Regions from separate parts of the Shewanella sp. Koi 1 genome, predicted to be linked through region 3. Evidence: predicted binding sites of a transcription regulator. Region 3 holds the regulator's gene; each other region holds the start of a gene.
The links. The regulator sigma-54, encoded in region 3, starts transcription at its own class of promoters, with help from an activator protein. The targets are predictions, from matches to a motif close to GTTGGCACGNNNNTNGNNT.
Positions count from the first base shown of each region.

Region 1: the regulator sigma-54 is predicted to act here: its motif matches at 2,533-2,551, upstream of ACUZ8J_RS15000 (YggN family protein).
Region 2: the regulator sigma-54 is predicted to act here: its motif matches at 3,286-3,304, upstream of ACUZ8J_RS03350 (P-II family nitrogen regulator).
Region 4: the regulator sigma-54 is predicted to act here: its motif matches at 3,393-3,411, upstream of ACUZ8J_RS06860 (DUF3192 domain-containing protein).

Region 1 is NZ_JBREJM010000001.1:3,399,408-3,405,171, forward strand. Features, by position in the region: gene ACUZ8J_RS14995 (LysR family transcriptional regulator) at 294-1,235, opposite strand; gene ACUZ8J_RS15000 (YggN family protein) at 1,655-2,476, opposite strand; gene glsB (glutaminase B) at 2,655-3,569, opposite strand; gene ACUZ8J_RS15010 (YggL family protein) at 3,569-3,895, opposite strand; gene trmB (tRNA (guanosine(46)-N7)-methyltransferase TrmB) at 3,942-4,658, opposite strand; gene mutY (A/G-specific adenine glycosylase) at 4,838-5,764, shown strand, end outside.
Region 2 is NZ_JBREJM010000001.1:734,533-740,296, forward strand. Features, by position in the region: gene ACUZ8J_RS03330 (LysE family translocator) at 1-656, shown strand, start outside; gene ACUZ8J_RS03335 (hypothetical protein) at 790-1,599, shown strand; gene ACUZ8J_RS03340 (Lcl domain-containing protein) at 1,699-2,433, shown strand; gene ACUZ8J_RS03345 (hydrolase) at 2,484-3,026, opposite strand; gene ACUZ8J_RS03350 (P-II family nitrogen regulator) at 3,351-3,689, shown strand; gene ACUZ8J_RS03355 (ammonium transporter) at 3,700-4,950, shown strand; gene ACUZ8J_RS03360 (hypothetical protein) at 5,067-5,414, shown strand; gene ACUZ8J_RS03365 (tetratricopeptide repeat protein) at 5,532-5,764, shown strand, end outside.
Region 3 is NZ_JBREJM010000001.1:4,019,688-4,025,451, reverse strand. Features, by position in the region: gene mgtE (magnesium transporter) at 1-1,317, opposite strand, end outside; gene ACUZ8J_RS17795 (HPr family phosphocarrier protein) at 1,514-1,789, opposite strand; gene rapZ (RNase adapter RapZ) at 1,776-2,630, opposite strand; gene ptsN (PTS IIA-like nitrogen regulatory protein PtsN) at 2,627-3,070, opposite strand; gene hpf (ribosome hibernation promoting factor) at 3,073-3,360, opposite strand; gene ACUZ8J_RS17775 (RNA polymerase factor sigma-54) at 3,389-4,864, opposite strand; gene lptB (LPS export ABC transporter ATP-binding protein) at 4,970-5,701, opposite strand; gene lptA (lipopolysaccharide transport periplasmic protein LptA) at 5,698-5,764, opposite strand, start outside.
Region 4 is NZ_JBREJM010000001.1:1,561,074-1,566,837, reverse strand. Features, by position in the region: gene ACUZ8J_RS06875 (Mpo1-like protein) at 1,591-1,896, opposite strand; gene ACUZ8J_RS06870 (GNAT family N-acetyltransferase) at 1,889-2,527, opposite strand; gene ACUZ8J_RS06865 (DUF2789 domain-containing protein) at 2,672-2,905, shown strand; gene ACUZ8J_RS06860 (DUF3192 domain-containing protein) at 2,955-3,353, opposite strand; gene ACUZ8J_RS06855 (hypothetical protein) at 3,501-3,884, shown strand; gene ACUZ8J_RS06850 (Zn-ribbon-containing protein) at 3,884-4,657, shown strand; gene syd (SecY-interacting protein) at 4,743-5,393, opposite strand; gene queF (NADPH-dependent 7-cyano-7-deazaguanine reductase QueF) at 5,453-5,764, shown strand, end outside.

The sequences.
Region 1 (5,764 bases), 620 kb from region 3:
TCTGCTGGCTGTGATCCGAAACTGCATTGCTGCCAACCTGTACGCTGATATCGAAAGGGGTCATTTCCAATAAAAGTGTAGGACTCAGGTCATTCCGAATCATCTGGCAACCATTGTATTCATTTAAGAACAGACTTCAATACACTCACTAAAAAGCTGTTTTAGAGAACCCTAAAAAACCAAACTAAAATACAAACCAAAAATCACATAACAGATTGATTTTAATAGAATCTAAAAACTACCAAACTCGCTCAAAACTCATTAAACGCATTTTAAGAACAATGTTTCCAAAATTACTGACGTTCACTGAAGAGTTCCGCATAGGGAATATCCCAATAAGGCGGATTACCAATGTGGTCTTTAATAAACTCAATGAAGGCACTCACCTTAGGCGCTAAGTGTTTACGACGTGGGTAAACAGCCTGTAGCGGTAAATGATGAGTCAGTTGCCAATCCCTCAGCAGCGGCACTAAGGTGCCCTTAGCGATTTCATCTTCCATCAAGTAACTGGCAAGATAGACAACTCCTAAGCCACTGATCGCAGCTGATTTTAAAGCGGGAGCATTATCCACTCTAAAGTTACCAGAGACACCTATCTCACAGTAATCATCGCCCTTTTTAAACTGCCACATGCTGTGCTCATGCCACTCACCTTGATACACCAAGCAGTTATGGTCGACTAATTGTTCTGGACGCGACGGTTCACCATGTTTAGCAATATAATCAGGCGAGGCAACGAGTAGGAACTGACACTTCATTAAAGGGCGCGCCACCATACCCAAGGGAAGCTGCTCAGACATAGTTAACAATAGGTCTAAACCTTCGCTGACTACATCCACCTTATGATCTAATAAGCTGACTTGCAGCTCGAGCTCAGGATGTTTTGCCATAAATGATGGCAGCGCGGGAATGATATGCATAGCACCAAAGGACTGGGAAATCCCCACCTTTAACACGCCGCGGGTGGCATCGTTTAAGTTATGCACGCTAGCAATGGCCTGTTCGGCATCGCGAAGCAACTCTTCACCTTGCAGATATAACAAATGTCCAGCTTCAGTCAGACTTAAGCTTCGAGTGGTACGCTGGATCAGTTGAACACCGAGTCTATGTTCGAGATCGGCTACCTGCGTACTGACCTTAGATTTAGAGATCCCAAGCCTTCTTGCGGCGGCACTAAAACTACCAGCTCTGGCCACATGAGTAAAAATCGCAATAGGTTCTAACAGTTCTAACATGGAAAGTCGCCTTAAGCAGTTTCGACAGTGATATTAACTTTCGGAATAGCATAGGAATGCAGCACAAATGCCTTGAAGCATCCCTCAATGCCTTAATATCTCACAGCAATTGGGTTCGTTGTAGAGATTTAGCCCGAAAAAGTCCGCTAAAGTAGAGTGTTCTATCTGACTGAATTGCCAGCTTTTCATTATATTTTAAGAGTATACCAAACATTAGTCTTTAGAATGTAATATTCCATAGTAAATAGCCGCAAGCAATCAGATTAATATCATTCCGCTTGGCTAAAATGAATCAAGAAAAAGCCCCAGACACTTAACGTACTGGGGCTTTTTCATTTATATCACTGTATTTATGGTGTCAGTTAGCTCGGCATTACCTGACTCCAACCAGTGTAGGTTTTAAGCTACTCTGCAGATCACTATTCACGTAATTCATGGTGAGTGTTTTGAGTCAACACATAGGGTGCTAACTCTGGCACTTCTTTACGCAGTTGATTCTCAAGCACCAGCAGGTTTTCAAAACGGTCACATAAACGGTCGGCTTTCGCTTCAATCCCCTTAGATTGGGATTCAATTTGCTGCTCAATATCATCGCCCAATCTATCCATTTTTTGTGAGAATGCGTCCATCTTAGCTTCGAAGGATTCACCGTCGCCCGCAAGGATTTGGCTGCCGATATTCATCATTAGAGTGCCAATGGAGTTTTGCACGATTTGCTCCATTTCCTTATCAAATTCGTCGTTAAAGGTGTTTTGCATCGACTCTTCAGTCGCACCAAGGTAAAAACTATCGCCCTGCTTGTAGGCTACGGTATCAACACGCTTCTGCACGCCCGCCATCATCTCATCAAACTTAGCGCCAGCGGCATCGCCCATCAGTGGTGTTAAGGCCATACTCACAGCTTGAGAGGCCAATGCAACGGCTTCATTCACTAATTCAATGACTTCAGGAACCTGAGTCGACACCTCATCGGCATACTGGCTCACGAGCTTTTTCTGTTTGTCGGTTAAGGTGACCTGCTTGCCTTCAACGTATAACTTGTCGACCTCGATGCGATACTTCTCAGCACCCTTCTCGCTCATCACTAATTTTTTCGGTTCGACTCTCACATCATAATTAAGGGAAACCTCACAGCGCTCATCGATTTGCGGCTCGGTTTTCGCTTGTGCTGATTGCAAGCCAGAAGCGCCTAAAATAACACCCGATAATGCCACTCCGGTTAATAGTGTATTTATCTTCATTGTTGTTCATCCTTTAATCTGAGGAATACGACTAAGCTAACGTGCTAAAAGATGAATAGCAGAAGATGTGCCAACTTTGTAACAACATGATTATTATGAAGTTATAAAAATTAGCACCGAGAGCAGATTAGTAAATTTCACTAATATTTAGCCTAACAGTGCTAATAAAAGAGTTAAATCAGAAGATTGAACGTCCGAGACGCTGGCTGAGATGCTCAAGCATCGCTGTCCCCGCGAGGGAGTTACCTTGATTGTCTAATTCGGGTGACCAAACGCAGACCGAGAGCTCCCCGGGGATCACCGCAATAATGCCGCCGCCAACACCGCTTTTACCAGGCATACCAACACGATAGGCAAACTCACCTGCGCCGTCATATAAGCCAGAAGTTGCTAACAGTGCATTTAATTGCCGAGTCTGCACCTGCGAAATAAGTTCAGTGCCATCTAAGGTTTTACCACGGTTAGCTAAATACAACATCGCCCGCGATAGGTCGGCGCAATTCATTTTTAAGGCGCAATAATGAAAATAAGTGCGCAGCACTGTATCGACATCGCCTTGAAAATTACCGAAGGATTTCATTAGATAAGCGATGGCCGCATTGCGAGCACTATGCTGATATTCAGAATCAGCCACTTGCTTGTCGAAGCAGACTTTATCGTTTTGACTCAGCGCCCTGACCAACTCCAACATCCGATGCTTAGGCGCCCCTAAACGGCTCTGCAATAAGTCAGCGATAACTAACGCGCCAGCATTAATAAAGGGATTGCGAGGTTTACCCCGCTCGAGTTCAACTTGGACTAACGAATTGAAGGAGTGTCCCGAGGGTTCTTTACCGACGCGGCTCCAAATTTCGGTTTCTTCATATAAAGTTAGCGCTAAGGTTAAGCTGAAAACTTTAGAAATACTTTGAATTGAAAATGGCTCAAGGTAATCGCCTGCGCCTATGGTTTCACCGTCAATTGTGGTCACGGCAATACCCAATTTACCAGCATCAACATTGGCGAGCGCAGGGATGTAATTAGCAACCTTTCCTTGGCCGAGCAAGGGCCGAACTTTGTCGACCACTTCCTCTAATAACGCCTGTTCTGGCATTAACTCCACCAGATATCGTACAGATCGCTAACTTCAAGTTGAGTCACTTTTTGACCCGCCCAGAAAGCCTTCACTGCAGCAACATCTTCTTCGGTGCACTTACCGATAGTTTGGGTAGCAATAATACCTTCCCACTCGATATGACCACCGCCGTGGAAACCTAACTTACGGGCTTCAATGACTTCATCGATAAACTTATCGACTGTTGCATCAATATCGGCTTCAGAGACAGATGCATCGAAGGTCCAAGTAATGTCAAAACCTAACTCTTGGAATTCATCAACGCGCATTTTCTTACGTAAACGACGGCTACGATTCTTTGCCATAGTGATTTTCCCCGTTGTGTTAAAAAAATAAAATCCATAAAAGATGTTAAGCGATACGCTCAAACATCAGATCCCACACGCCATGGCCGAGGCGATGACCGCGGGCTTCAAATTTAGTCAGTGGGCGATGTTCTGGGCGCGGCACCACGGTACCATCGGCGGATTGGTTTTTGTAACCATTGGCCGCATTCATCACTTCCAGCATATGTTCGCTGTAGTTTTCCCAGTCGGTCGCCATATGGAACACGCCGCCAATCTTTAGTTTGCGGCGGATAAGCTCAGCAAACTCCGCCTGCACGATACGGCGCTTATGGTGGCGCTTTTTATGCCAAGGATCGGGGAAGAACAATTGCACGCGAGCAAGACTGCCATCGGCGATAGCATATTCTAACACTTCCATTGCATCATGGTGATACACGCGAAGATTAGTCACCCCAGCAGCGGCAGCGTCACTTAAGCATGAACCCACGCCAGGCTTATGGACTTCAATACCGATAAAATTCTGTTCTGGGGCTTCTTGTGCCATTTGTACTAAAGAGGCGCCCATGCCGAAACCAATTTCCAGTACGGTATCGGCTTCGCGACCAAACACTTCGGTCAGGTTTAATGGTGTTGGGCTGTAATCTAAGCCCATTGTTGGCCACTGAGTCTCAATGGCTTGCGCTTGACCTTTAGTCAAACGACCTTCTCTTAGGACAAAGCTTCTGATCTTACGCAGATACTTGCCTTCTTCATTAAATTCAGCGGTAGTGACTTCGCTCATTTTTGCCTCGTCTCGTGGACAACACCATCTAAAAAGAAGGGCATTATCCAAAGTTCAACTTACAGTGCAAGCACTAATGGAGGCGAAGTATAACAAGATTATCCTAGAGAGCGAATCTAGGCCGATTTTTCGATGGGGTGTTACTTGTTTGCCAACCAATCTCCCGCTACACTGCGCCGATGAAATCTACAGCCTCCTTTGCTACACGTATAGTTAATTGGTACGACAACCACGGTCGTAAAACCCTCCCTTGGCAGCAAGATAAAACCCCATATCGCGTATGGGTTTCTGAGATTATGTTGCAACAAACTCAGGTAGCGACTGTTATCCCCTATTACCAGCGTTTTATGGCACGTTTCCCCGATGTGTTAGCCCTAGCTAACGCGCCGGATGATGAAGTATTGCATCATTGGACTGGGCTTGGTTATTACGCTAGGGCTCGCAATCTACATAAAGCCGCTAAGATGGTTCGCGATTTGTATCAGGGGCAATTTCCAACAGACTTTGAGCAAGTGTTGGCGCTGCCAGGTATTGGCCGCTCGACAGCAGGTGCAGTGTTATCCCTATCACTTGGGCAACATCATCCGATCCTCGATGGCAATGTTAAACGCGTATTAGCAAGACATGGCGCGATTGCTGGCTGGCCCGGTCAAAAACCTGTGGAAGAACAACTCTGGCAATTAACCGAGCAGTTAACGCCAGAGCAGGATATTCAAAAATATAACCAAGCCATGATGGATATTGGTGCCAGCATTTGTACTCGCAGCAAACCCAATTGTGCCGCTTGCCCAGTGGCTATTGATTGCAAAGCTCAATTAATGGGAAGACAAACTGAGTTCCCCGGTAAAAAGCCTAAGAAAACTATCCCAGAAAAAGCCGCTTGGATGTTGGTTTTACTCAAAGATAACCAAGTCTTCTTGGCTAAGCGCCCTCCTGCCGGCATTTGGGGCGGACTCTGGTGCTTCCCCGAATTTAGTACTGAAGCCGCACTCAATGCAGAACTTGAAGCCCAAGGTTATCACGCCGCACAACTCGAACCATTAATCGGTTTTAGGCATACCTTTAGCCATTTCCATTTAGATATTCAACCCATGCTACTGAATTTG
Region 2 (5,764 bases), 3.3 Mb from region 3:
TAGTCAGCCCCGGGCCGGATTTCGCCATTATGGTGAAGATTGCTACCTCGCAGCCGCGAAACACCGCAATTGCCACGGCGGCGGGAATATCGGTAGCGATTTTAGCCCATACCATTTTGAGTTTAACTGGCGTCAGCTTAGTGATTAAAAGCTCCCATAGCTTGTATCTCTTAGTGCAATTGCTAGGCGCTTCGTATTTGGCGTGGATGGGATTTGGCGCGCTTAAGGCTGCGGTCGCCTTTTTCAGTAAACCCAAAACCGTATTAAACGGCGAGGGCACAGATCCCTCTGTATTTACAACAACCTCGGAAACCAGCCTTGATATGCCTACGGCGGGCGCGGTAAACGCCTTATCACCTAAACAGGGGTTTATGCGAGGGCTTTATACCAATTTATTGAATCCTAAAGCCTTAGTGTTTTTCTTAACCCTATTCTCTGCCCTGATCACCCCGAGCGTGACTCCGGTGACTAAATTCGCCGCCGCGTTGATGTTATTTGTGTTGTCACTGCTCTGGTTTGGCTTTCTGGCGCTGATGCTCTCAAAAGCCAAGGTACAGCAAAAGCTGCAACGACTCACACCTATCATCGATGGGGTGATTGGGTTGATCTTTATGTCGGTGGCGGTAGCGATAGTGTCTAATTTGCTGCTGGCCTAACGGGGTGACTGTGGGGCTGTGATGCGGCTTACAGCACATAAGCTTGGGGGGATTATGTGTGTTTATCCCTTCTTAGCTATGGTATCCTTGCGAAGTCTTAATTTGGATGTTTTTGACTTTAAAGGAAAAAATCATGTCTAGTCGCCCGTTTTTTCAAGTTTTTTCAGCGATTAATCGACTCTCGCGTTTAGGGCTTTATACGGGTTTGTTGCTGGGGAGTCTTAGCGCAACGCCACAGGCTTTGGCTGCCCTAGAGGCGGAGTACGTGCCGCAGGTGCAAGCCTTGATTGATGCGGCCAAGGCGGGTGATCGTCAGGCGATTGCCGAGCAAATTTCTTATCCCCTCCAGCGGGAATACCCGCTCCCCGATGTGCAAAATCCACAACAATTGCTGACGAGATTTCAGCAAGTCTTTGATAGCAAGTTGCTGAGTCAAATCGCCAATTCGACCACAGAGAACAACTGGGAGACTATGGGCTGGCGCGGCATTATGCTCGACCACGGCAGTGTCTGGTTGGATTTCGATGGCAAAATCTCGGGCATTAATTATCAAAGCCCAGAGGAAGCTAAGCTAAGGGATGAACTGATCGCCCAGCAAAAAGCGATGTTACACGAGAGTGTGCGCGAGTTTGCTAGCCCTGAGCTGGCGTGGGAAACCGAGCGATTTATCATACGTGTCGATGCCCTCGATCGTCAGCAATACCGTTATGCCGCTTGGGCAAAGGGTAAATCCCTGAGCGAGAAACCTGATTTAGTCCTCAAAAAGGGGAAGTTAGTCCTCGATGGTAACGGCGGCAATCATTCCTTCCAGTTTAAAAGCGGTCCCTATCTCTATGTTTGCGATGTGATTGTGCTCAGCGCCGAAGAAAGACCCATAGGTGAGCTGTTGGTTTACAAGAACGACCAATTACTGGTGCAGGAGCCTGTGATTAAGGCGTTATAGCTTAATTGGCCATTCGCTTAAGGCTAATTCCCTGAAGCGAATGCCATCAAGCTTGTCTGTAACTGTCTTTTTACCACCACTGGATTAAGGTTTGTTGTCATGATTAATCCCACTAAAATCGCCATATTCAGCAGTGCCATAGTGCTGTTGTTTTTACTGACAGAATGTCGCCCAAAAGAGCAAATTCCCCTGTGTGGCCACGTCGAAGGGACGCCAATCGATACCAGCTTTGATGGCGGCCTCGATAATAACGACCGCACCCTAGCATCAACCAACTGCCTAAAAATCAAAGCGCTTTACGATAAAAGCGATCGCCAGACGAAATGGTTTAGCAGTTCGCCCTCCATCGCCGTGATGAATGCCTTGGGTTATCTTGAACAAGATGATGCCAACAACCGTGGCGATAGCTATGCGATGACGTTTAACGTACAGGAGGAGTTTGTATTTGGCCCGAGCCGAGGCGAATATGCCCTGTTTCGTCAGGACGGTAAAGGGGTCATCTTACCCGGCACCGAAGCGGCCAAGGGCAATGAGGCCAAGATTGGTGTCGATGGACAGTTTGACCGCTGGTGCCAAAAAATGGCTTCACTCGAGTTTGCAGGTAAAGACAATTGGCGCAGGCCAACAGAGCAGGAGTTAAACACTCTCTATGGGTACGGCGAGAGTCGTGCAGCCTATCAACGTGCGCAGTGGAGTTCGACGATTGACTCTTGGTCTAGCACTGTCAATGAGACCGAATTCGTGGCCGGCATTATCTCTGTTGCCCCCAGCGGCTATAGTTCGCGCAGTTATGCCAATAGTGCTAACTACGCCGTTTGTGTCGCCGCGTTTTGAATACTAAAGAGAGCTTGAATAAGCTCTCTTCTCGTCTCATTTAATCAGCCTTATTTAATCAACTTAATCAGCGCCTTAAATCGGTCGCCTTGGGCTTCGTGTTGCAGTTCAAATAACAGTGACTCCACATTGGTGAGAGTGGCTCCCTTGGCGGTCATCATTTGAATGCCCAGCTGTTTATTGTCAACGCTGCGGGAAGACACCGCATCAGCGACAAGATGCACAGAGTAGTGTTGGTCGAGCAGATCCCGGCAAGTTTGGTACACGCAGACGTGGGTTTCTATCCCCGCAAGCAACACCTGTTTGCGTCGAGATTTCGTGAGTGCATTGGCAAATTCATCACAATACCAACCGCTAAAGTGCTGCTTGGCAATGGGCGAGCCAGTTCTTTCGAGCAAGGATTTTAACTCTTCGGTGGTCGAGCCAAGTTTGGCGGGCAATTGCTCGAGCCAGAGGATGGGGATTTCAAACAGCTGTGCACCTTGGATAAGTGTACTCAACTGCTGATGAAGCTTGGCTGAGTTATCCATGATCTGAGCAAGCTTTCCCTGCACATCGACGATAACGAGTACACATTCTTCGGGTTTTAACATCGGGCGTTCCTTCTGCGCGGGTGGATAAAGGCATCGTTTAGCGATTGCTCTGCTTATTTTGTGAATTGTGTGTTTTTTGCACTGTTAGTAAACCCTAATTGGGCAGCCTCACCAATAGGGCAAAGGTCGAATATGGCGTGCACTTAAATTGCTCACTAAAAGAGTGCGTCGCCCCCACGCTTGCACAAGTCTGGTGCATTTTTAATCGAACTATTCCTGACTAATCTTTTTTATTTCTTTTAAATCAATAAATTAAAATTCTGGCCTGATGATTGAATTATCTTGGCTACAAGTTAATAACAATCGCGTTTTTTGGAGGTCAGGATGAAACTAGTCAGCGCTATCATCAAGCCATTTAAATTGGATGATGTCCGTGAAGCTATCGCCGGTATTGGTATTGAGGGGATGACGGTGACCGAGGTTAAAGGTTTTGGCCGTCAAAAGGGGCACACGGAGTTGTATCGTGGCGCCGAGTATCAGGTGGATTTTTTGCCAAAAGTAAAACTAGAAATTGCCACTAAAGCAGAAAATCTCGACATGCTGATTGAGGCGATTACCAGTGCGGCTCATACGGGAAAAATTGGTGACGGAAAGATTTTCGTTATCGACTTAGAACATGCCATCCGTATTCGTACGGGTGAACTCGACACTGAAGCGCTATAGGGGGCGGAAGATGGAAGAACTAACAAAATTAGGCGTGACAGTCTCTGAACTGCGCTTTGCACTCGACACCTTTTATTTTTTGATTTCAGGCGCTTTGGTTATGTGGATGGCGGCGGGTTTTGCCATGCTCGAAGCCGGCCTAGTGCGCTCTAAAAACACCACCGAAATTTTAACTAAAAACGTGGTGTTATACGCGATTGCCTGTGTGATGTACCTATTGGTTGGCTACAACATTATGTACGTCGACAATGCCGAAGGCGGTTGGTTGCCTTCACTCGGTACGCTGATTGGCTCACAAGCCGAAGATGCAAACCATGCCTTAGAATCTGACTTCTTCTTCCAAGTGGTGTTTGTGGCAACGGCGATGTCGATTGTCTCTGGCGCCGTGGCGGAGCGGATGAAGTTATGGGCTTTCCTGTTCTTCTCCGTGGTGATGACAGGCATTATCTATCCTGTTGAAGGCTACTGGACTTGGGGTAAAGGCTTTATCTCTAGCTTAGGTTTTGTGGACTTTGCGGGTAGCGGTATTGTGCATATGACAGGTGCTGCGGCGGCTATCGCTGGGGTGTTATTGCTCGGTGCTCGTAAGGGCAAATACGGCCCTAACGGCCAAGTGAATCCGATTCCAGGCTCTAACCTACCAATGGCAACCTTAGGGATGTTTATCCTGTGGATGGGCTGGTTTGGTTTCAACGGTGGCTCACAATTAATGGTTTCAGATGCGGCCAACGCTAGCTCTGTCGCTAAAGTCTTCGTGAACACCAACACCGCGGCCGCTTTTGGTGCTATCTCTGCCCTAGTTGTGTGCAAAATGATTTGGGGTAAAGCGGACTTAACTATGATCTTAAACGGCATTCTGGCAGGCTTAGTGGCGATTACTGCCGATCCGCTGTCGCCTTCGCTGCTGATGGCAGGGGTGATTGGTGTGGTTGCTGGTGGTTTAGTGGTGTTCTCTATCGTGGGTCTGGACAGAATCAAGATCGACGACCCAGTGGGCGCGATTTCTGTGCACGGCGTTGCGGGTTTCCTCGGTTTGATGTGTGTACCCTTATCAAATGCCGACGCCACTATCACAGCGCAATTAACTGGCGCAGCGATAATCTTCGCATGGGTATTTAGCGCGTCGTTTGCGGTGTGGTTTGTACTGAAGATGACTATGGGCATCCGTGTTTCTGAGGAAGAAGAATATAACGGTATGGATGCATCTGACTGTGGTATCGACGCTTACCCAGAGTTTGTGACTGTCAAAAGTGCAGGCTAACAGGTATTGATATCACTTGATGCCTCTAAGGGATAAGAGGATAGTAAAGCAGAGCCAAGTGCTCTGCTTTTTTTATGGGTCTTCGACTGCCATGCTGATACCACAAGGAGTGAACAATGCGCTTATTCTTTGATTCCACTGGACAACTCAGACGCACCTGTTTGCTTGGGGGCATTCTGAGTGCACTCATAACCTTGCCCGCTTTTGCAGGGCAAGTCGTAGTGACTCGCTCGGATGAGCCTTTCGATGCTTTTGCCGTGCGCGATCAAGTGTTGAAAGACTATGAATGGCAGGAATCTTTGCGAAGACAGGAGCAAATTCAAATTCTGCAGGCCTTGCCACTCGGTTGTATCGCGCAGGTAAAGCCTTACCCTTACTTCACTTGTGGTCAGGATAACTACCGTCCCTATCGTTATCAGCAGCAGGATGTGTATATCAAGGTTGACCCTCCGGCGCAGCGTTAACCTTTAAGCTGCCGCAATCCTTTGGGCAGGCCGTTATTTTTTGTAACCATTTTATGACGTCTTTTTGGCCAAGTGTAATAAGCTCAAATAGGAGCCTTATGGTCTGGGGGACGTATTATGATACAACTGCGCACCATCTCTAGCGGTATATTCTGCTCATTATTATTTTTATTATTATGGGGTTGTAGCTCGACAGCCCCAAAACCTAGTGATGATGAGATAGATGCCCTATTTGCAGATTCGTTATTTAAATCTGTCAGCAATATTCCTAGCGTCGAGGATATTTTCAGCCTTCCGCCCTCGGTCGCAGCCGATGTCCGGCGAGCCTACGACCGCTACAGCTTATCGAC
Region 3 (5,764 bases):
AATGACATCGGTGACTGTGGTGAGTACCATACCGCCCGCTAACGCCGGATCCACTTTCAAGCGTTTTAAGATCAGCGGAATACTGGCGCCAGCCAGTCCTGCGACTGTCATATTGATGAGCATTGCACCGCCAATCAGGCTAGCAAGCGCCATATCATCTTTCCAAACGAATACCGCGATAAACACCAAAATCGACCACATGAGGCCGTTCAAAAAGCCAATGGCGAGTTCTTTGCCAATCAGCCAGCGGGCATTACTCTGGCCAATATGGCCCAAGGCAATCCCGCGGATCACTAGGGCTAAGGTTTGATTACCCGCGACCCCGCCCATGCTCGGGACAATCGTCATTAAGATCGCAATGGTGGCGAATTGTTCGATTGTGCCTTCAAACATATTGCTGACAGAGGCTGCTAATAGGGCGGCGAATAGGTTAATCGTCAGCCAGAGTGAGCGGCGGAAAGTACTCTTCACTACTGGGGCGAAGGTGTCTTCATCATCGTCCATCCCCGCCATCCCCATCATGGAGTGCTCTGCGTCTTCACGGATAACATCTACTACGTCATCGATGGTGATACGCCCGAGTAATTTGCCCTCACTGTCGACCACTGGCGCAGATACCCAGTCATGGCGCTCGAACAGCTGCGCTACTTCGCTGTCGGACATGCCCACGGGAATGCTCTCGATATCGGTATCGATAATGCTACTGATATGAGTATTGGGATCGCAGGTGAGCAGATCCGCAAGTTTGACCCCGCCGAGTACGCGATCATGCTTATCCACCACGTATAAGGTGTCAGTGGTATCGGGCAGATTGCCCCGTTGGCGCAAATAACGCAGTACCACATCGATATTCACATCGGGCCTTAAGGTCACAGTATCTGTATTCATTAGGCTGCCCGCGGTTTCATCGGGGTAGGAGAGCGCTTGCTCCACCCGCTGGCGGTTTTGCAGGCTCATAGACTGCAATACTTGCTTATAGACGGTATCCGGCAAGCTTCGCAGGATATAAGCGAGATCGTCCGTATCCATACTGGCGGTCGCCTTGGCGACCCGTTCAGGGCTCATGGCGCGGATCAACGGATCTTTTAGCTCTTCACTGAGTTCATCGAGAATATCCCCGAGCTGATCTTGATCGATAAGTTGCCATAGCACTTGCCGCGCTTTAGGGGGCGAGGACTCTAAAATCAATGCTATATCCGACGCCGCCATGTTTTGCAGCATTTGCCTGACATGCACAAACATACCGCTATTGAGGGCATGGCTCAGTTGGTCGAGACGTTGTTCGACTTGTAAGCTGTCTGAAGCTTCTACAGGCATGTTTCCTCCAAGGTGGCGACGTGGATGGGGCGTTTGGCTGTTGAGGACTTAAGCCAAAGCGCAGCAGTATATTGTAATTGAGCGCACGGGAGGGCGTCGAGTCACAAATGTGTTTTACTGGTATAAGGTGCTGAAATCAAAACCAAACAGGGTACTGAATAACGGTAGGGGGCATCGAGATGAGATGTCGAGGCAATTAGCAGGCTTCGTCGAACTTCGCGTCGATAAGCGCGCAAATGGCATTGAGCGCAGGCTCCGCATCTGGGCCTTCGGCAATCAGGGTAATGGTTTTACCCATACCCGTTTCCAGCATGAGTAGCCCTAAAACACTGGCGGCAGAGGCTTGTTTTTCACCTTGGATCAGCGTAATGCTGGCATCAAACTCTGAGGCCAACACCACGAGCTTTGTCGCAGCGCGGGCATGTAAGCCGAGTTTATTGCAGATGGTGATTTGGCGCTCAAGCTTTGGCATGGCTTAACTCTCGGTGGCGGGCATTCACTTTGTGTTTACCGTTGCTAAAGCGTTTAGCCAGTTGCTCGGCCACGTAAACCGATCTGTGTTGACCGCCGGTACAGCCGATGGCGATGGTCAGATAGCTGCGGTTATTACGCTCTAAGTGGGGCAACCAAGTCTCGAGTAAATTCTCAATTTGCCAGATGAACTTGTTAACCAGCGGCTGGCGATTTAAAAACTCGGCAACGGGTTCATCTAAGCCGGTGAGAGGGCGCAGCTCGGGTTCCCAATGGGGATTGGGTAAAAAGCGCACATCAAACATAAAGTCGGCTTCGGTTGGCATACCATGCTTAAAACCGAAGGACTCGAAGTTGATCACCAGTTCCTTATCGACACTGCCAAGCAGGATTTGCCGTACTTGGTCGCTGAGTTCATAGATATTCAGATTTGAGGTATCTATGTAGTGATCCATCTGCTGTGACAGGGGCTCGAGCAATTTGCCTTCAAGTTTGATGGCTTCTTGCAGTGATACTCGGCTCTTAGATAAGGGATGTAAGCGCCGAGTCTCGCTGTAGCGCTTTAGCAGTACTTTATCGCTGGAATTTAAGAAGAAGCTGGTAAGTTCAGTGCCCTCTGGCAGGCTTGCGAGCTGTTTGACGAGTACCTTGTCTTGCTCCGGCAGGTTACGCACGTCAACGCTGATGGCGACGAGATCGTTACTGCCCTTGAGCTGTTCGAGTAAGCTGCCAATCAGCGGCAACGGAAGATTATCGACACAATAATAGCCGAGATCTTCAAGCACTCTTAGTGCGACCGATTTGCCTGAGCCTGAGCGCCCTGACACTATGACCAGTTTCATCCAGTGATTACCTGATAGAGTTCCGTTTCATCATGCGTCTTGCGCAATTGCTTCAATATTTGTTTGTCGCTGAGCTTTTCAGCCATGCAGGACAAAGTGCTTAAGTGCTGTTGACATTGGTCAGCAGGCACCAGCAGCGCAAATAAAATGTCGACAGGTTGTTTATCGATAGCATCAAAGGCTATCGGCTCCTCACATTTCACCAATATGGCTATGGGTTGTGTTATATCGGTTAATCGACCATGTGGAATGGCGATGCCGTTACCTATACCTGTGCTCCCCATCTTTTCGCGCGCCACTAGGCTTTCGAAGATCTCTTGAGATGAGAGGGTGGGGTACTGGGCAGCGGCTAAGTCGCTGATAAGTTCCAGTACCTTTTTCTTACTGCCCGGAGTGGCGCAGGTCGTGCATTCCGGCCGCAGTATGGTACGAAGTTCCATTGCTAGTGTTTTGTTAACTTCTCTTTGTGTTTAATAACCTGACGATCAAGCTTGTCGATCAGGACGTCTATGGCAGCATACATATCTGCATGCTCTGAAGTCGCGAAGACTTCACCACCGGTGAGGTTGATTCTCGCTTCGGCAATTTGTTGCATTTTCTCAACATTGAGCACAACGTGCACATTATTGATCTGTTCGAAATGACGTTCAAGTTTTGAAAACTTTTCCTCAACATAAGCCCGTAACGATTCAGTAATCTCGATATGGTGTCCACTCAGGTTTATTTGCATATAAACGTCCTCCGATTTCCACTTTAGGCTATAAACTTTTACGCTGATTGGAAGGGGGAATAAGCATCGCTTCTCGGTACTTCGCAATGGTTCTGCGCGCAACGTTAATTCCCTGTTCTGCCAGAAGCTGTGCCATCTTGCTGTCGCTTAATGGTTTTTTCTGGTTTTCCGCTGCAACCAGTTTCTTAATGAAGGCTCTGATTGCCGTGGATGAGCACTCACCGCCATCATCAGTCCCGACGTGGCTTGAGAAGAAATATTTTAGTTCAAAAAGTCCCTTTGGGGTATGCATGTATTTTTGTGTCGTCACCCGTGAAATGGTGGACTCATGCATTTCTACCGCCTCAGCGATATCGTTCAGGACCATAGGTTTCATGGCTTCTTCACCGTATTCGAAGAAGCCCTGTTGATATTGCACTATGCAGTTTGCCACCTTGAGCAGTGTTTCGTTACGGCTTTCAAGGCTTTTGATAAACCACTTGGCTTCTTGCAGATGCCCGCGGATAAATTGGCTATCGGCTTGGCTTTTGGTGCTGCGCGCCATGGCTGCATATTGCTGATTAACATTGATTTTTGGCATGCAATCTGGATTTAACTCGACCACCCAGCGACCGTTTTTCTTCGATACCGACACATCGGGGATGACATATTCTTCATCAACAGGGGTGATGAGCAAACCGGGGCGAGGGTTTAAGGTTTGGATCAGCGCTATGCTGTCCCTTAACTCGTCCTCTTTAAGTTTGGTCTTACGCATCAACAACCTAAAGTCGCGGGCGGCGATCAGATCTAAATGATCTTTGATCAACATGCGGGCGTTTTCGAGGTGTGGGGTATCCGGCGAAAAATGGGAGAGTTGGATAAGCAGACATTCGCTTAAATCCCTTGCGGCGACACCAACGGGATCGAAGTGTTGAATACGCTTAAGTACGGCTTCGACTTCATCCAGTTCTATCTCAGGATTGCCCATGGCCTCGAGGATATCTTCAGTACTTTGAGTGAGATAACCTTGATCGTCGATGGCATCAATAATCGCGGTGGCGATGGCTAAATCGGTTTCAGAGAAGGGCGTGAGGTTTTTCTGCCATTCTAAATGCTCGTACAGGCCTTCACTGGTTTCCCCTTGGAAGGGCATGTCATCTTCACGGCTGGCGCCAGAACCTGAGTTTGGCGAGGCGGTAAAAACTTCATCCCAAGTAGTATCCATGGGCAGTTCTTCGGGCAGGGATTCTTTGGTCAACGACTCGGCAATGTCCACGGTGGAATTGTCTTGTTCCTGTGGCAGGGCCGTTGTTTCGCTAAAGTCGGTATCGGCGATATCTTGCTTACGTTCGGTAGGCGCGTCGAATTGCTCCTCTTCCAGCTCGAGAAGAGGATTAGAGTCTAAGGCTTGCTGGATCTCTTGCTGCAGTTCCAATGACGACAATTGCAACAGACGAATGGCCTGTTGGAGTTGTGGCGTCATGGTTAACTGTTGACCCAGTTTGAGCTGGAGTGACGCTTTCATGTTACCGCTGATCCCTACGTTATTATTTTGAATTTAGGCCGCTTGTTATCATATCGATGGCGCTTATAAGCCAAAATTCAAGGCTAATTGGCTCTGTTTAAGTAACTATAGCCTGAATTGTTCACCTAAGTACACAGCCCTAACTTGCTGATTGTCTAAGATCTCTGCGGGAGTTCCTTCGGCAATCAGGTTTCCGTGACTGACAATGTAAGCATGTTCACAGACGTCTAAGGTCTCGCGCACATTGTGGTCTGTGATCAGTACCCCAAGGCCTCGGCTCTTGAGTTGTTCGATGATTTTCTTGATATCGATAACCGAAATCGGGTCGACACCGGCGAAGGGTTCATCGAGCAGAATAAACTTTGGATTGGCCGCTAAAGCGCGGGCAATTTCGACGCGGCGACGTTCACCGCCCGATAACGACATGCCTTGGCTGTCTCGGATATGGGTGATATGGAACTCTTCGAGCAGATGTTCCAGCTCTTCTTCGCGTTGATCGCGATTGAGCTCTTTACGGGTTTGCAGTACCGCCATGATATTGTCGTGCACGGTCAGCTTGCGAAAGATACTGGCTTCCTGTGGCAGGTAACCAATGCCTTTGCGGGCGCGCAGGTGCATGGGATCGGCGGTTAAATCATCATCGTCGATAAAGATATGGCCTTTATCGCTTTTGACTAAGCCCACGACCATATAAAAGGTGGTGGTTTTACCCGCGCCGTTTGGGCCGAGTAGGCCGACGACTTGACCCGTTTTCACCGTCAGGCTGACATCTTTCACAACCTGACGACTCTTATAACTCTTAGCGAGATTCTGTGCTTTTAAGGTGATTTGGGTCATTTAGAGTCCTGTTTTTTCACAGGTTTGTCCGCGGGCTGGTTCTTGATCTCTTCCTGATAGTTG
Region 4 (5,764 bases), 2.5 Mb from region 3:
CTCGGCTCTACATCCGTACTCAATCAGCTTTATCTGCACGAATACCAAAAAAGAAAGGGCGTGGTCATAAGACCACGCCCTTCTGTTCTCTGTTAAGCTATCCCGCTATTTTCGTGCTCCCTGCACCATCCATGCGTCAACTTGCGTCCTGCATCATCCCTGTTCAATCCGTGATATTTCCCTGTACTCAACGTACTTCCCTATCTCTTGGCGTTCCTTTTACCAAGCTTGCTCTTTCCTGAGCGGTTCCAGCATCATCCGTGAAATAGGTTCAGTAGCATCCTTTCTGTTGCACTCCATGTGCCATTGCAATCCTGTGCAATTAGGCTATCTATCCCTGATAGTCTTTCCTTCCGTGGTTCGCATCGCTTTCATCCTGAAAGTCTCTCCTTACCACTCCACGAGTGTTTATTCCTTAAACACTGTCCAGTCATCCTGACTGCTAACTTCCTGTTCGCTGTAGTTCCGTCTACAAATGAATTCTACGACAGCCATGGCAGGGTGGCTTTCGCAAAAGATAAAAATGTAAGCCGCCATATTAAGTTCACAATGGAAAAAATTTCTTAACATATTGATTAGATGTGACTTACCTAAAACTAGGTAGTCATTGTCAGTCAAAAAACTTACAAATCACTTACAGCCTTGTGAGATATATCTCACAAGAAGTCGGGCAATTTATGCCATTTAAAAACACAAACATTGATTTATCCCGAGACGCTTAAACACAGAAAAGGAAATAGCGACCGCATAAAAGAGTAAAAATCGTCCGATAGATTTTATTTTAAGATATACCGCACGTAAAAGTGGACATTATGACGTATCGTAAAAATAGGCGTAGGAGAATAGAAAAAAGAAAGGGGCGCACTATGTGCACCCCATTTATCCTCTGCAAGCCATCCTGCTTGATTGTGCTCCCTGCACCTTCCTTGCGATCGTTTGCTCCCTGCAAGCGTCCTTCAATCCCTTTATTTCCCTGTGCAGTGAAGTCTCCACTACACTCAATCCTTTGACCCGAATATCCTATTTCGGCTCCTGTCACATCCAGTGACTCATCCCTATCGCGTCCTGCTGAATCCTTTCCTCACCTTAGTACAAGCTGTTCACCCTTATACTTATCCTTTTACTCGATACTTCCTGCATCCAGTAACGCTTAATCCTTAAGCTTGTCCTTTTTCATCCTGAAACCTGCTATCCCAGCAGATACAACGTCCTCTATCATCCATGAGAAAGCAGCCTTGCTTTTCCTTAGCCTATCCTAGGCAGATGACAGTTTTCCTACTGTCAGTGGTTCAAATCCAAGAACCTGAATTCGTCGCTTCTTGCGTCCCTCTCGCCTGTATTGCAATCCTTTCTGTCCATTTGCTTTGGCGATGAGTTAATTCTACGTGGTTCTCGCTATTTTTGTTTCGGTTAAAGAACACACACTAGCGCACTTTTCATACAACCAAGCTTTATTAAAACATAACACCATGATTTTAAATACACTTTAAAAGCTGTGATTACAAAACAGTCAGTAAGAAAACATTTTATCCTACAGGCTTTGTAAGCGATCTCTCACACGGGTGTCAGCTTCTCACTGGTGAGGGACAATTAGCACTTCAACTTACCGGTGAGAATTTGTGCAAACATCACCCAATCCCCCATCAAACTGTACAAGGGATATTGGAATGTCGCGGGGCGATTATGCTCAAACACAAAGTGTCCCACCCAAGCAAAACCATATCCCACTAGGGGGATAAACAGTAAAAGCCAACCATTTGTGAAAAACAGCGCAGCGACGAATAACAGGAGCACTAAAAAACTGCCAATAAAGTGCAATCGCCTGCAGCTTAAGTCCTGGTGCTGTGAGAGGTAAAAAGGGTAAAACTCAGCGAAGGAGCGGTAAGGTTCATTCATCTTGTTGGCCCGTGTAAAAAAGTAATTGTCCGGCTACATTGCCAATGCTCAATTCTCCTAGGGAAACAAAATCATGTTGCATAAATAACTGGCTATGGGCTTCTTGAGTAGTAAAGACCCCAATCCCCTCAAGTTCGGGCTGCTCATCGCACCAACTTACTACGGCTTGCACAAGTTGATGACCTAACCCCTTTCCCTGCTCATTGGGCGCAAGGGCGATAAATTGTAGGATCCCGCAGTGCTCGCTCGGTAGCAGCTCGACGATGCTCGATTCTTTCTTCATCATCGCCTGAGTCGATTGCCAGCCCGTACCAAGCAACATCTTGAGTCGCCAGTGCCAATAGCGGCCCTCCCCGAGGGGCACTTCCTGAGTGACCACACAGGCAACACCGACTAAGCGTGTTTGGTCAAACAGCCCGATTAAGGCTTGCTTCTCCTGCCAGAGCGCATTCAACTCTTCACGGATTGCGGCACGTAATTTTTGTTCGTAGGCGAATTTGTCTGAAGTGGATAAAGCATCCACAAAGAAAGGATCGTCATGATAGGCGTTGTAGAGAATCGAAGCGGCGAGGCGTAAATCTTCGGCGGTGAGATAAACTGCACGGCACTCATCCAAGGTATTATTGTCCATTATTAGAATTCCTTGATTTAGATCACACTCTTAGGAGTAATTATCACTGTATCAAGGAAACTAAAAAGTGCAAATTTTAATCATAGATTGCATTTTTCAGTGAGTTGCATACCCTAAATAAAGACACACAGAGAGGATGCGAGCATGGATACAACGCCAGTCGATTTGAGTCATCTATTTGAACAGTTGGGATTAGCCAATCAAGCTCAAGCCATAGGGCAGTTTATTGCGACCCATCAACTTCCCCCAGAGACACACTTAACCGAAGCGCCATTTTGGACGCAGGCGCAAAAGAGTTTTCTGACCGAGGCATTAGAGGCCGATGCCCAGTGGACCGAACTTATCGAGCAGCTCGATGTGCAATTAAGAAAGCCCTAATGGCTTAGGGCTGACACTGAATCACTTCATGGCGAGTTGCGTTGAGTTGTTAAATTTTGCTGTAGGCGGTGTCGCCCCAACCGACTAACACACTGTTACTTAAGACGATTGGCGTACATTCATCCTTAGTGGTTTTACCATCGCTATGGGAGTGCTGAGTGCGATAAAAGAGGACCAACACTTCTTTGTCTGCTTGTCCTGCGCTTTGTTGTAAATAGGACTCGCTAAAGTCTGCTGCTCCCATTAGCGTCATCACTTGGTCTTTGCTCATGCCAAGGCTGAGCTTAGTCAGATTAGTGCGGTTTTTATCCTGTGTTTTTTCCCAAGATTCGCTGCTATCCCACTTAGATTCACCATCGCCGACATTGACCACACAACCGCTAAGACCTAAGCTTGCTAACCCTAAAAACGTGACCGCGATGAGTTTGCGATTAATATTTGCGTTCATATTATGACTTCCTGTGTACTTGTTATAAAAATTGTTAAAAAGCAAAATCAATGCCAAACAGCAATACATTGATTTATAAAAACTAAAATAACCACATCACAGTAAGTTAGTGAAAAACACGATATACATTAAGGAATTTCACTTATTATGAGTCCCATTGACCAAGTGTTAGCAGCAGCCTGCGCACTCGAAGCCAGCGGTAAAACACCAAGCCTTGCCCTGATAAAAAGCCGTGTCGGTAACAAAATCCCTATGCCGATATTAATCCAAGGATTACAGCAATTTAAATCGATACCTAAAGCCGAGCGGGAACGTTTAGCGGCCCAATCACAGCCCGTGATTGAAGAAACACATACCACCGATGCTTCGCCACTCACAGTCGCCACATTGGCGCAACAGTTAGCCCAGTTGCAACAAGGCATTGAACAGGCCCTCGCGTTAAAAAACAACGAGATCATGCAACTCAGAAATGAACTTATCGAGCTGAAACAACGTGTCAGTCAACTCGAATCCCAAGGAAAATCCGCTTAATGTTTGTCACCGAATTGCGCTTTGAATGCTTTGCCGATACCACCATCAGTGCGGCAGAACGTGCCATCAATCAATTACTCGAAGCCTATCGCGCTAATGGCCAAATCCTCGGCCGCGAATTTGCCGTAGCCTTTAATGAGGGCGAATTTCGAGTACGCCTACTCACGCCGGAAAAAAACAGTTTGGCCCATCGTTACCACAGCCCTTGGGTGAAAAAAGCGCTGGCGGAATTAACCGAGGCTAAACTACTGGCGCCACGTGAAAAGTTTATCGGTCAGGATATTAATTCTGAGGTCAGTAACACTGAGCCACCCAGCTGGCAGTTGCTCTACACTAGCTATGTGCATATGTGTTCCCCCCTGCGTAGTGGTGATAACTTATTGCCTATTCCGCTGTATCAAATCCCTGCGACCTTTAATGGCGATCATAAGCGAGTTATCCGCTGGCAAACCGAGTGGCAAGCCTGTGATGAGTTACAAATGGCGGCCGCCACTAAGGCAGAGTTTGCAGCGCTAGAAGAATTATCGAGCCCAAACAGTGATTTATTTAGACGAGGTTGGGATTTACGCGGTCGAATCGAATACCTTACTAAAATTCCCACTTACTATTATTTGTATCGTGTCGGGGGGCAGGATCTGCAATCTGAGCTGGCACGCCCCTGCCCGCGTTGTGGCAGTCACACCTGGAAGCTCGATGAGCCATTATTGGATATGTTTCACTTTCGCTGCGAACCTTGCCGCATAGTGTCTAACTTGTCTTGGGACCATCAATAGCCTTGCCTTATTGAAGCGTAAACTCGACAGGCTAGATATGCATGTCGAGTTTACTATGTTTAGGCCTTGCTGCATTTCAACGCGCTTAACGCTTACCAATCAGGTTGTGCCACATACGTTTAAAGCTGGCAAAAATCCCAGGATGCTCGAGCGCTGGCATAGGCAATTCTTCATGTTTCACGGGCGGCGCGATACGTGGCGATAACGCCTCAATAAACGCCGCTAAACTCGGCGCCAATTGGGTAGAGGGAAGCTCGCCGGGGATTTCCACCCATACACTACCATCGGCATTATCCACCGTTAGCATCTTATCGCCCTCATCAAGCAAACCAATAAACCAGGTGGGCGGTTGCTTAAGTTTTTGCTTCATCATTAAGTGACCGATAATATTTTGCTGCAACGCGTCAAAATCCGCCTCGTTCCATACCTGTAGTAATTCTCCTGTGCCCCATGGTGAATCAAATAGCACGGGCGCCGCAAAATACTCACCATAGAAGTAATTGATATCAGGCCATAATTTAAGTTCAAGTGCATGCTCAACATTCGCAAAGCTGCCTACTTGTTCACGTTTAACAGGTAACCAGCTCACCGCCTCATCGGATGATTCATCAAACTCTCCTTGAATGCACAAAGATGGCTCACCTCGCGGGTAATATCGCGGTAATTCGCCTAAAGTTGATAGGTAAGACTGATGATAGTTTTGCAAAAATTTATCGAGAGCAGGCAGACAAGACACTTAAGCACAATCCAATTTCGGGTATAATGTGCGCCTATTTTGACATGGAAACAGTATTGATGACACAGAATCACGATCCCTATAGTGATGCAAAAGAACTTGCGAGCTTAACTTTAGGTAAAGCTACTGATTACCAAGCCGAGTATGATGCATCGCTGCTGCAAGGGGTTCCTCGCTCACTTAACCGTAACGCTATCAACCTGACTGCGGAGAGTTTACCTTTCCACGGAGCCGATATCTGGACGGCCTATGAGCTGTCTTGGCTAAATGCCAAGGGTAAACCTATGGTGGCTATCGCCGACATTCAGCTAAGTCATGCAAGCCAAAATCTGATCGAGTCAAAATCCTTCAAACTGTATTTAAACAGTTTT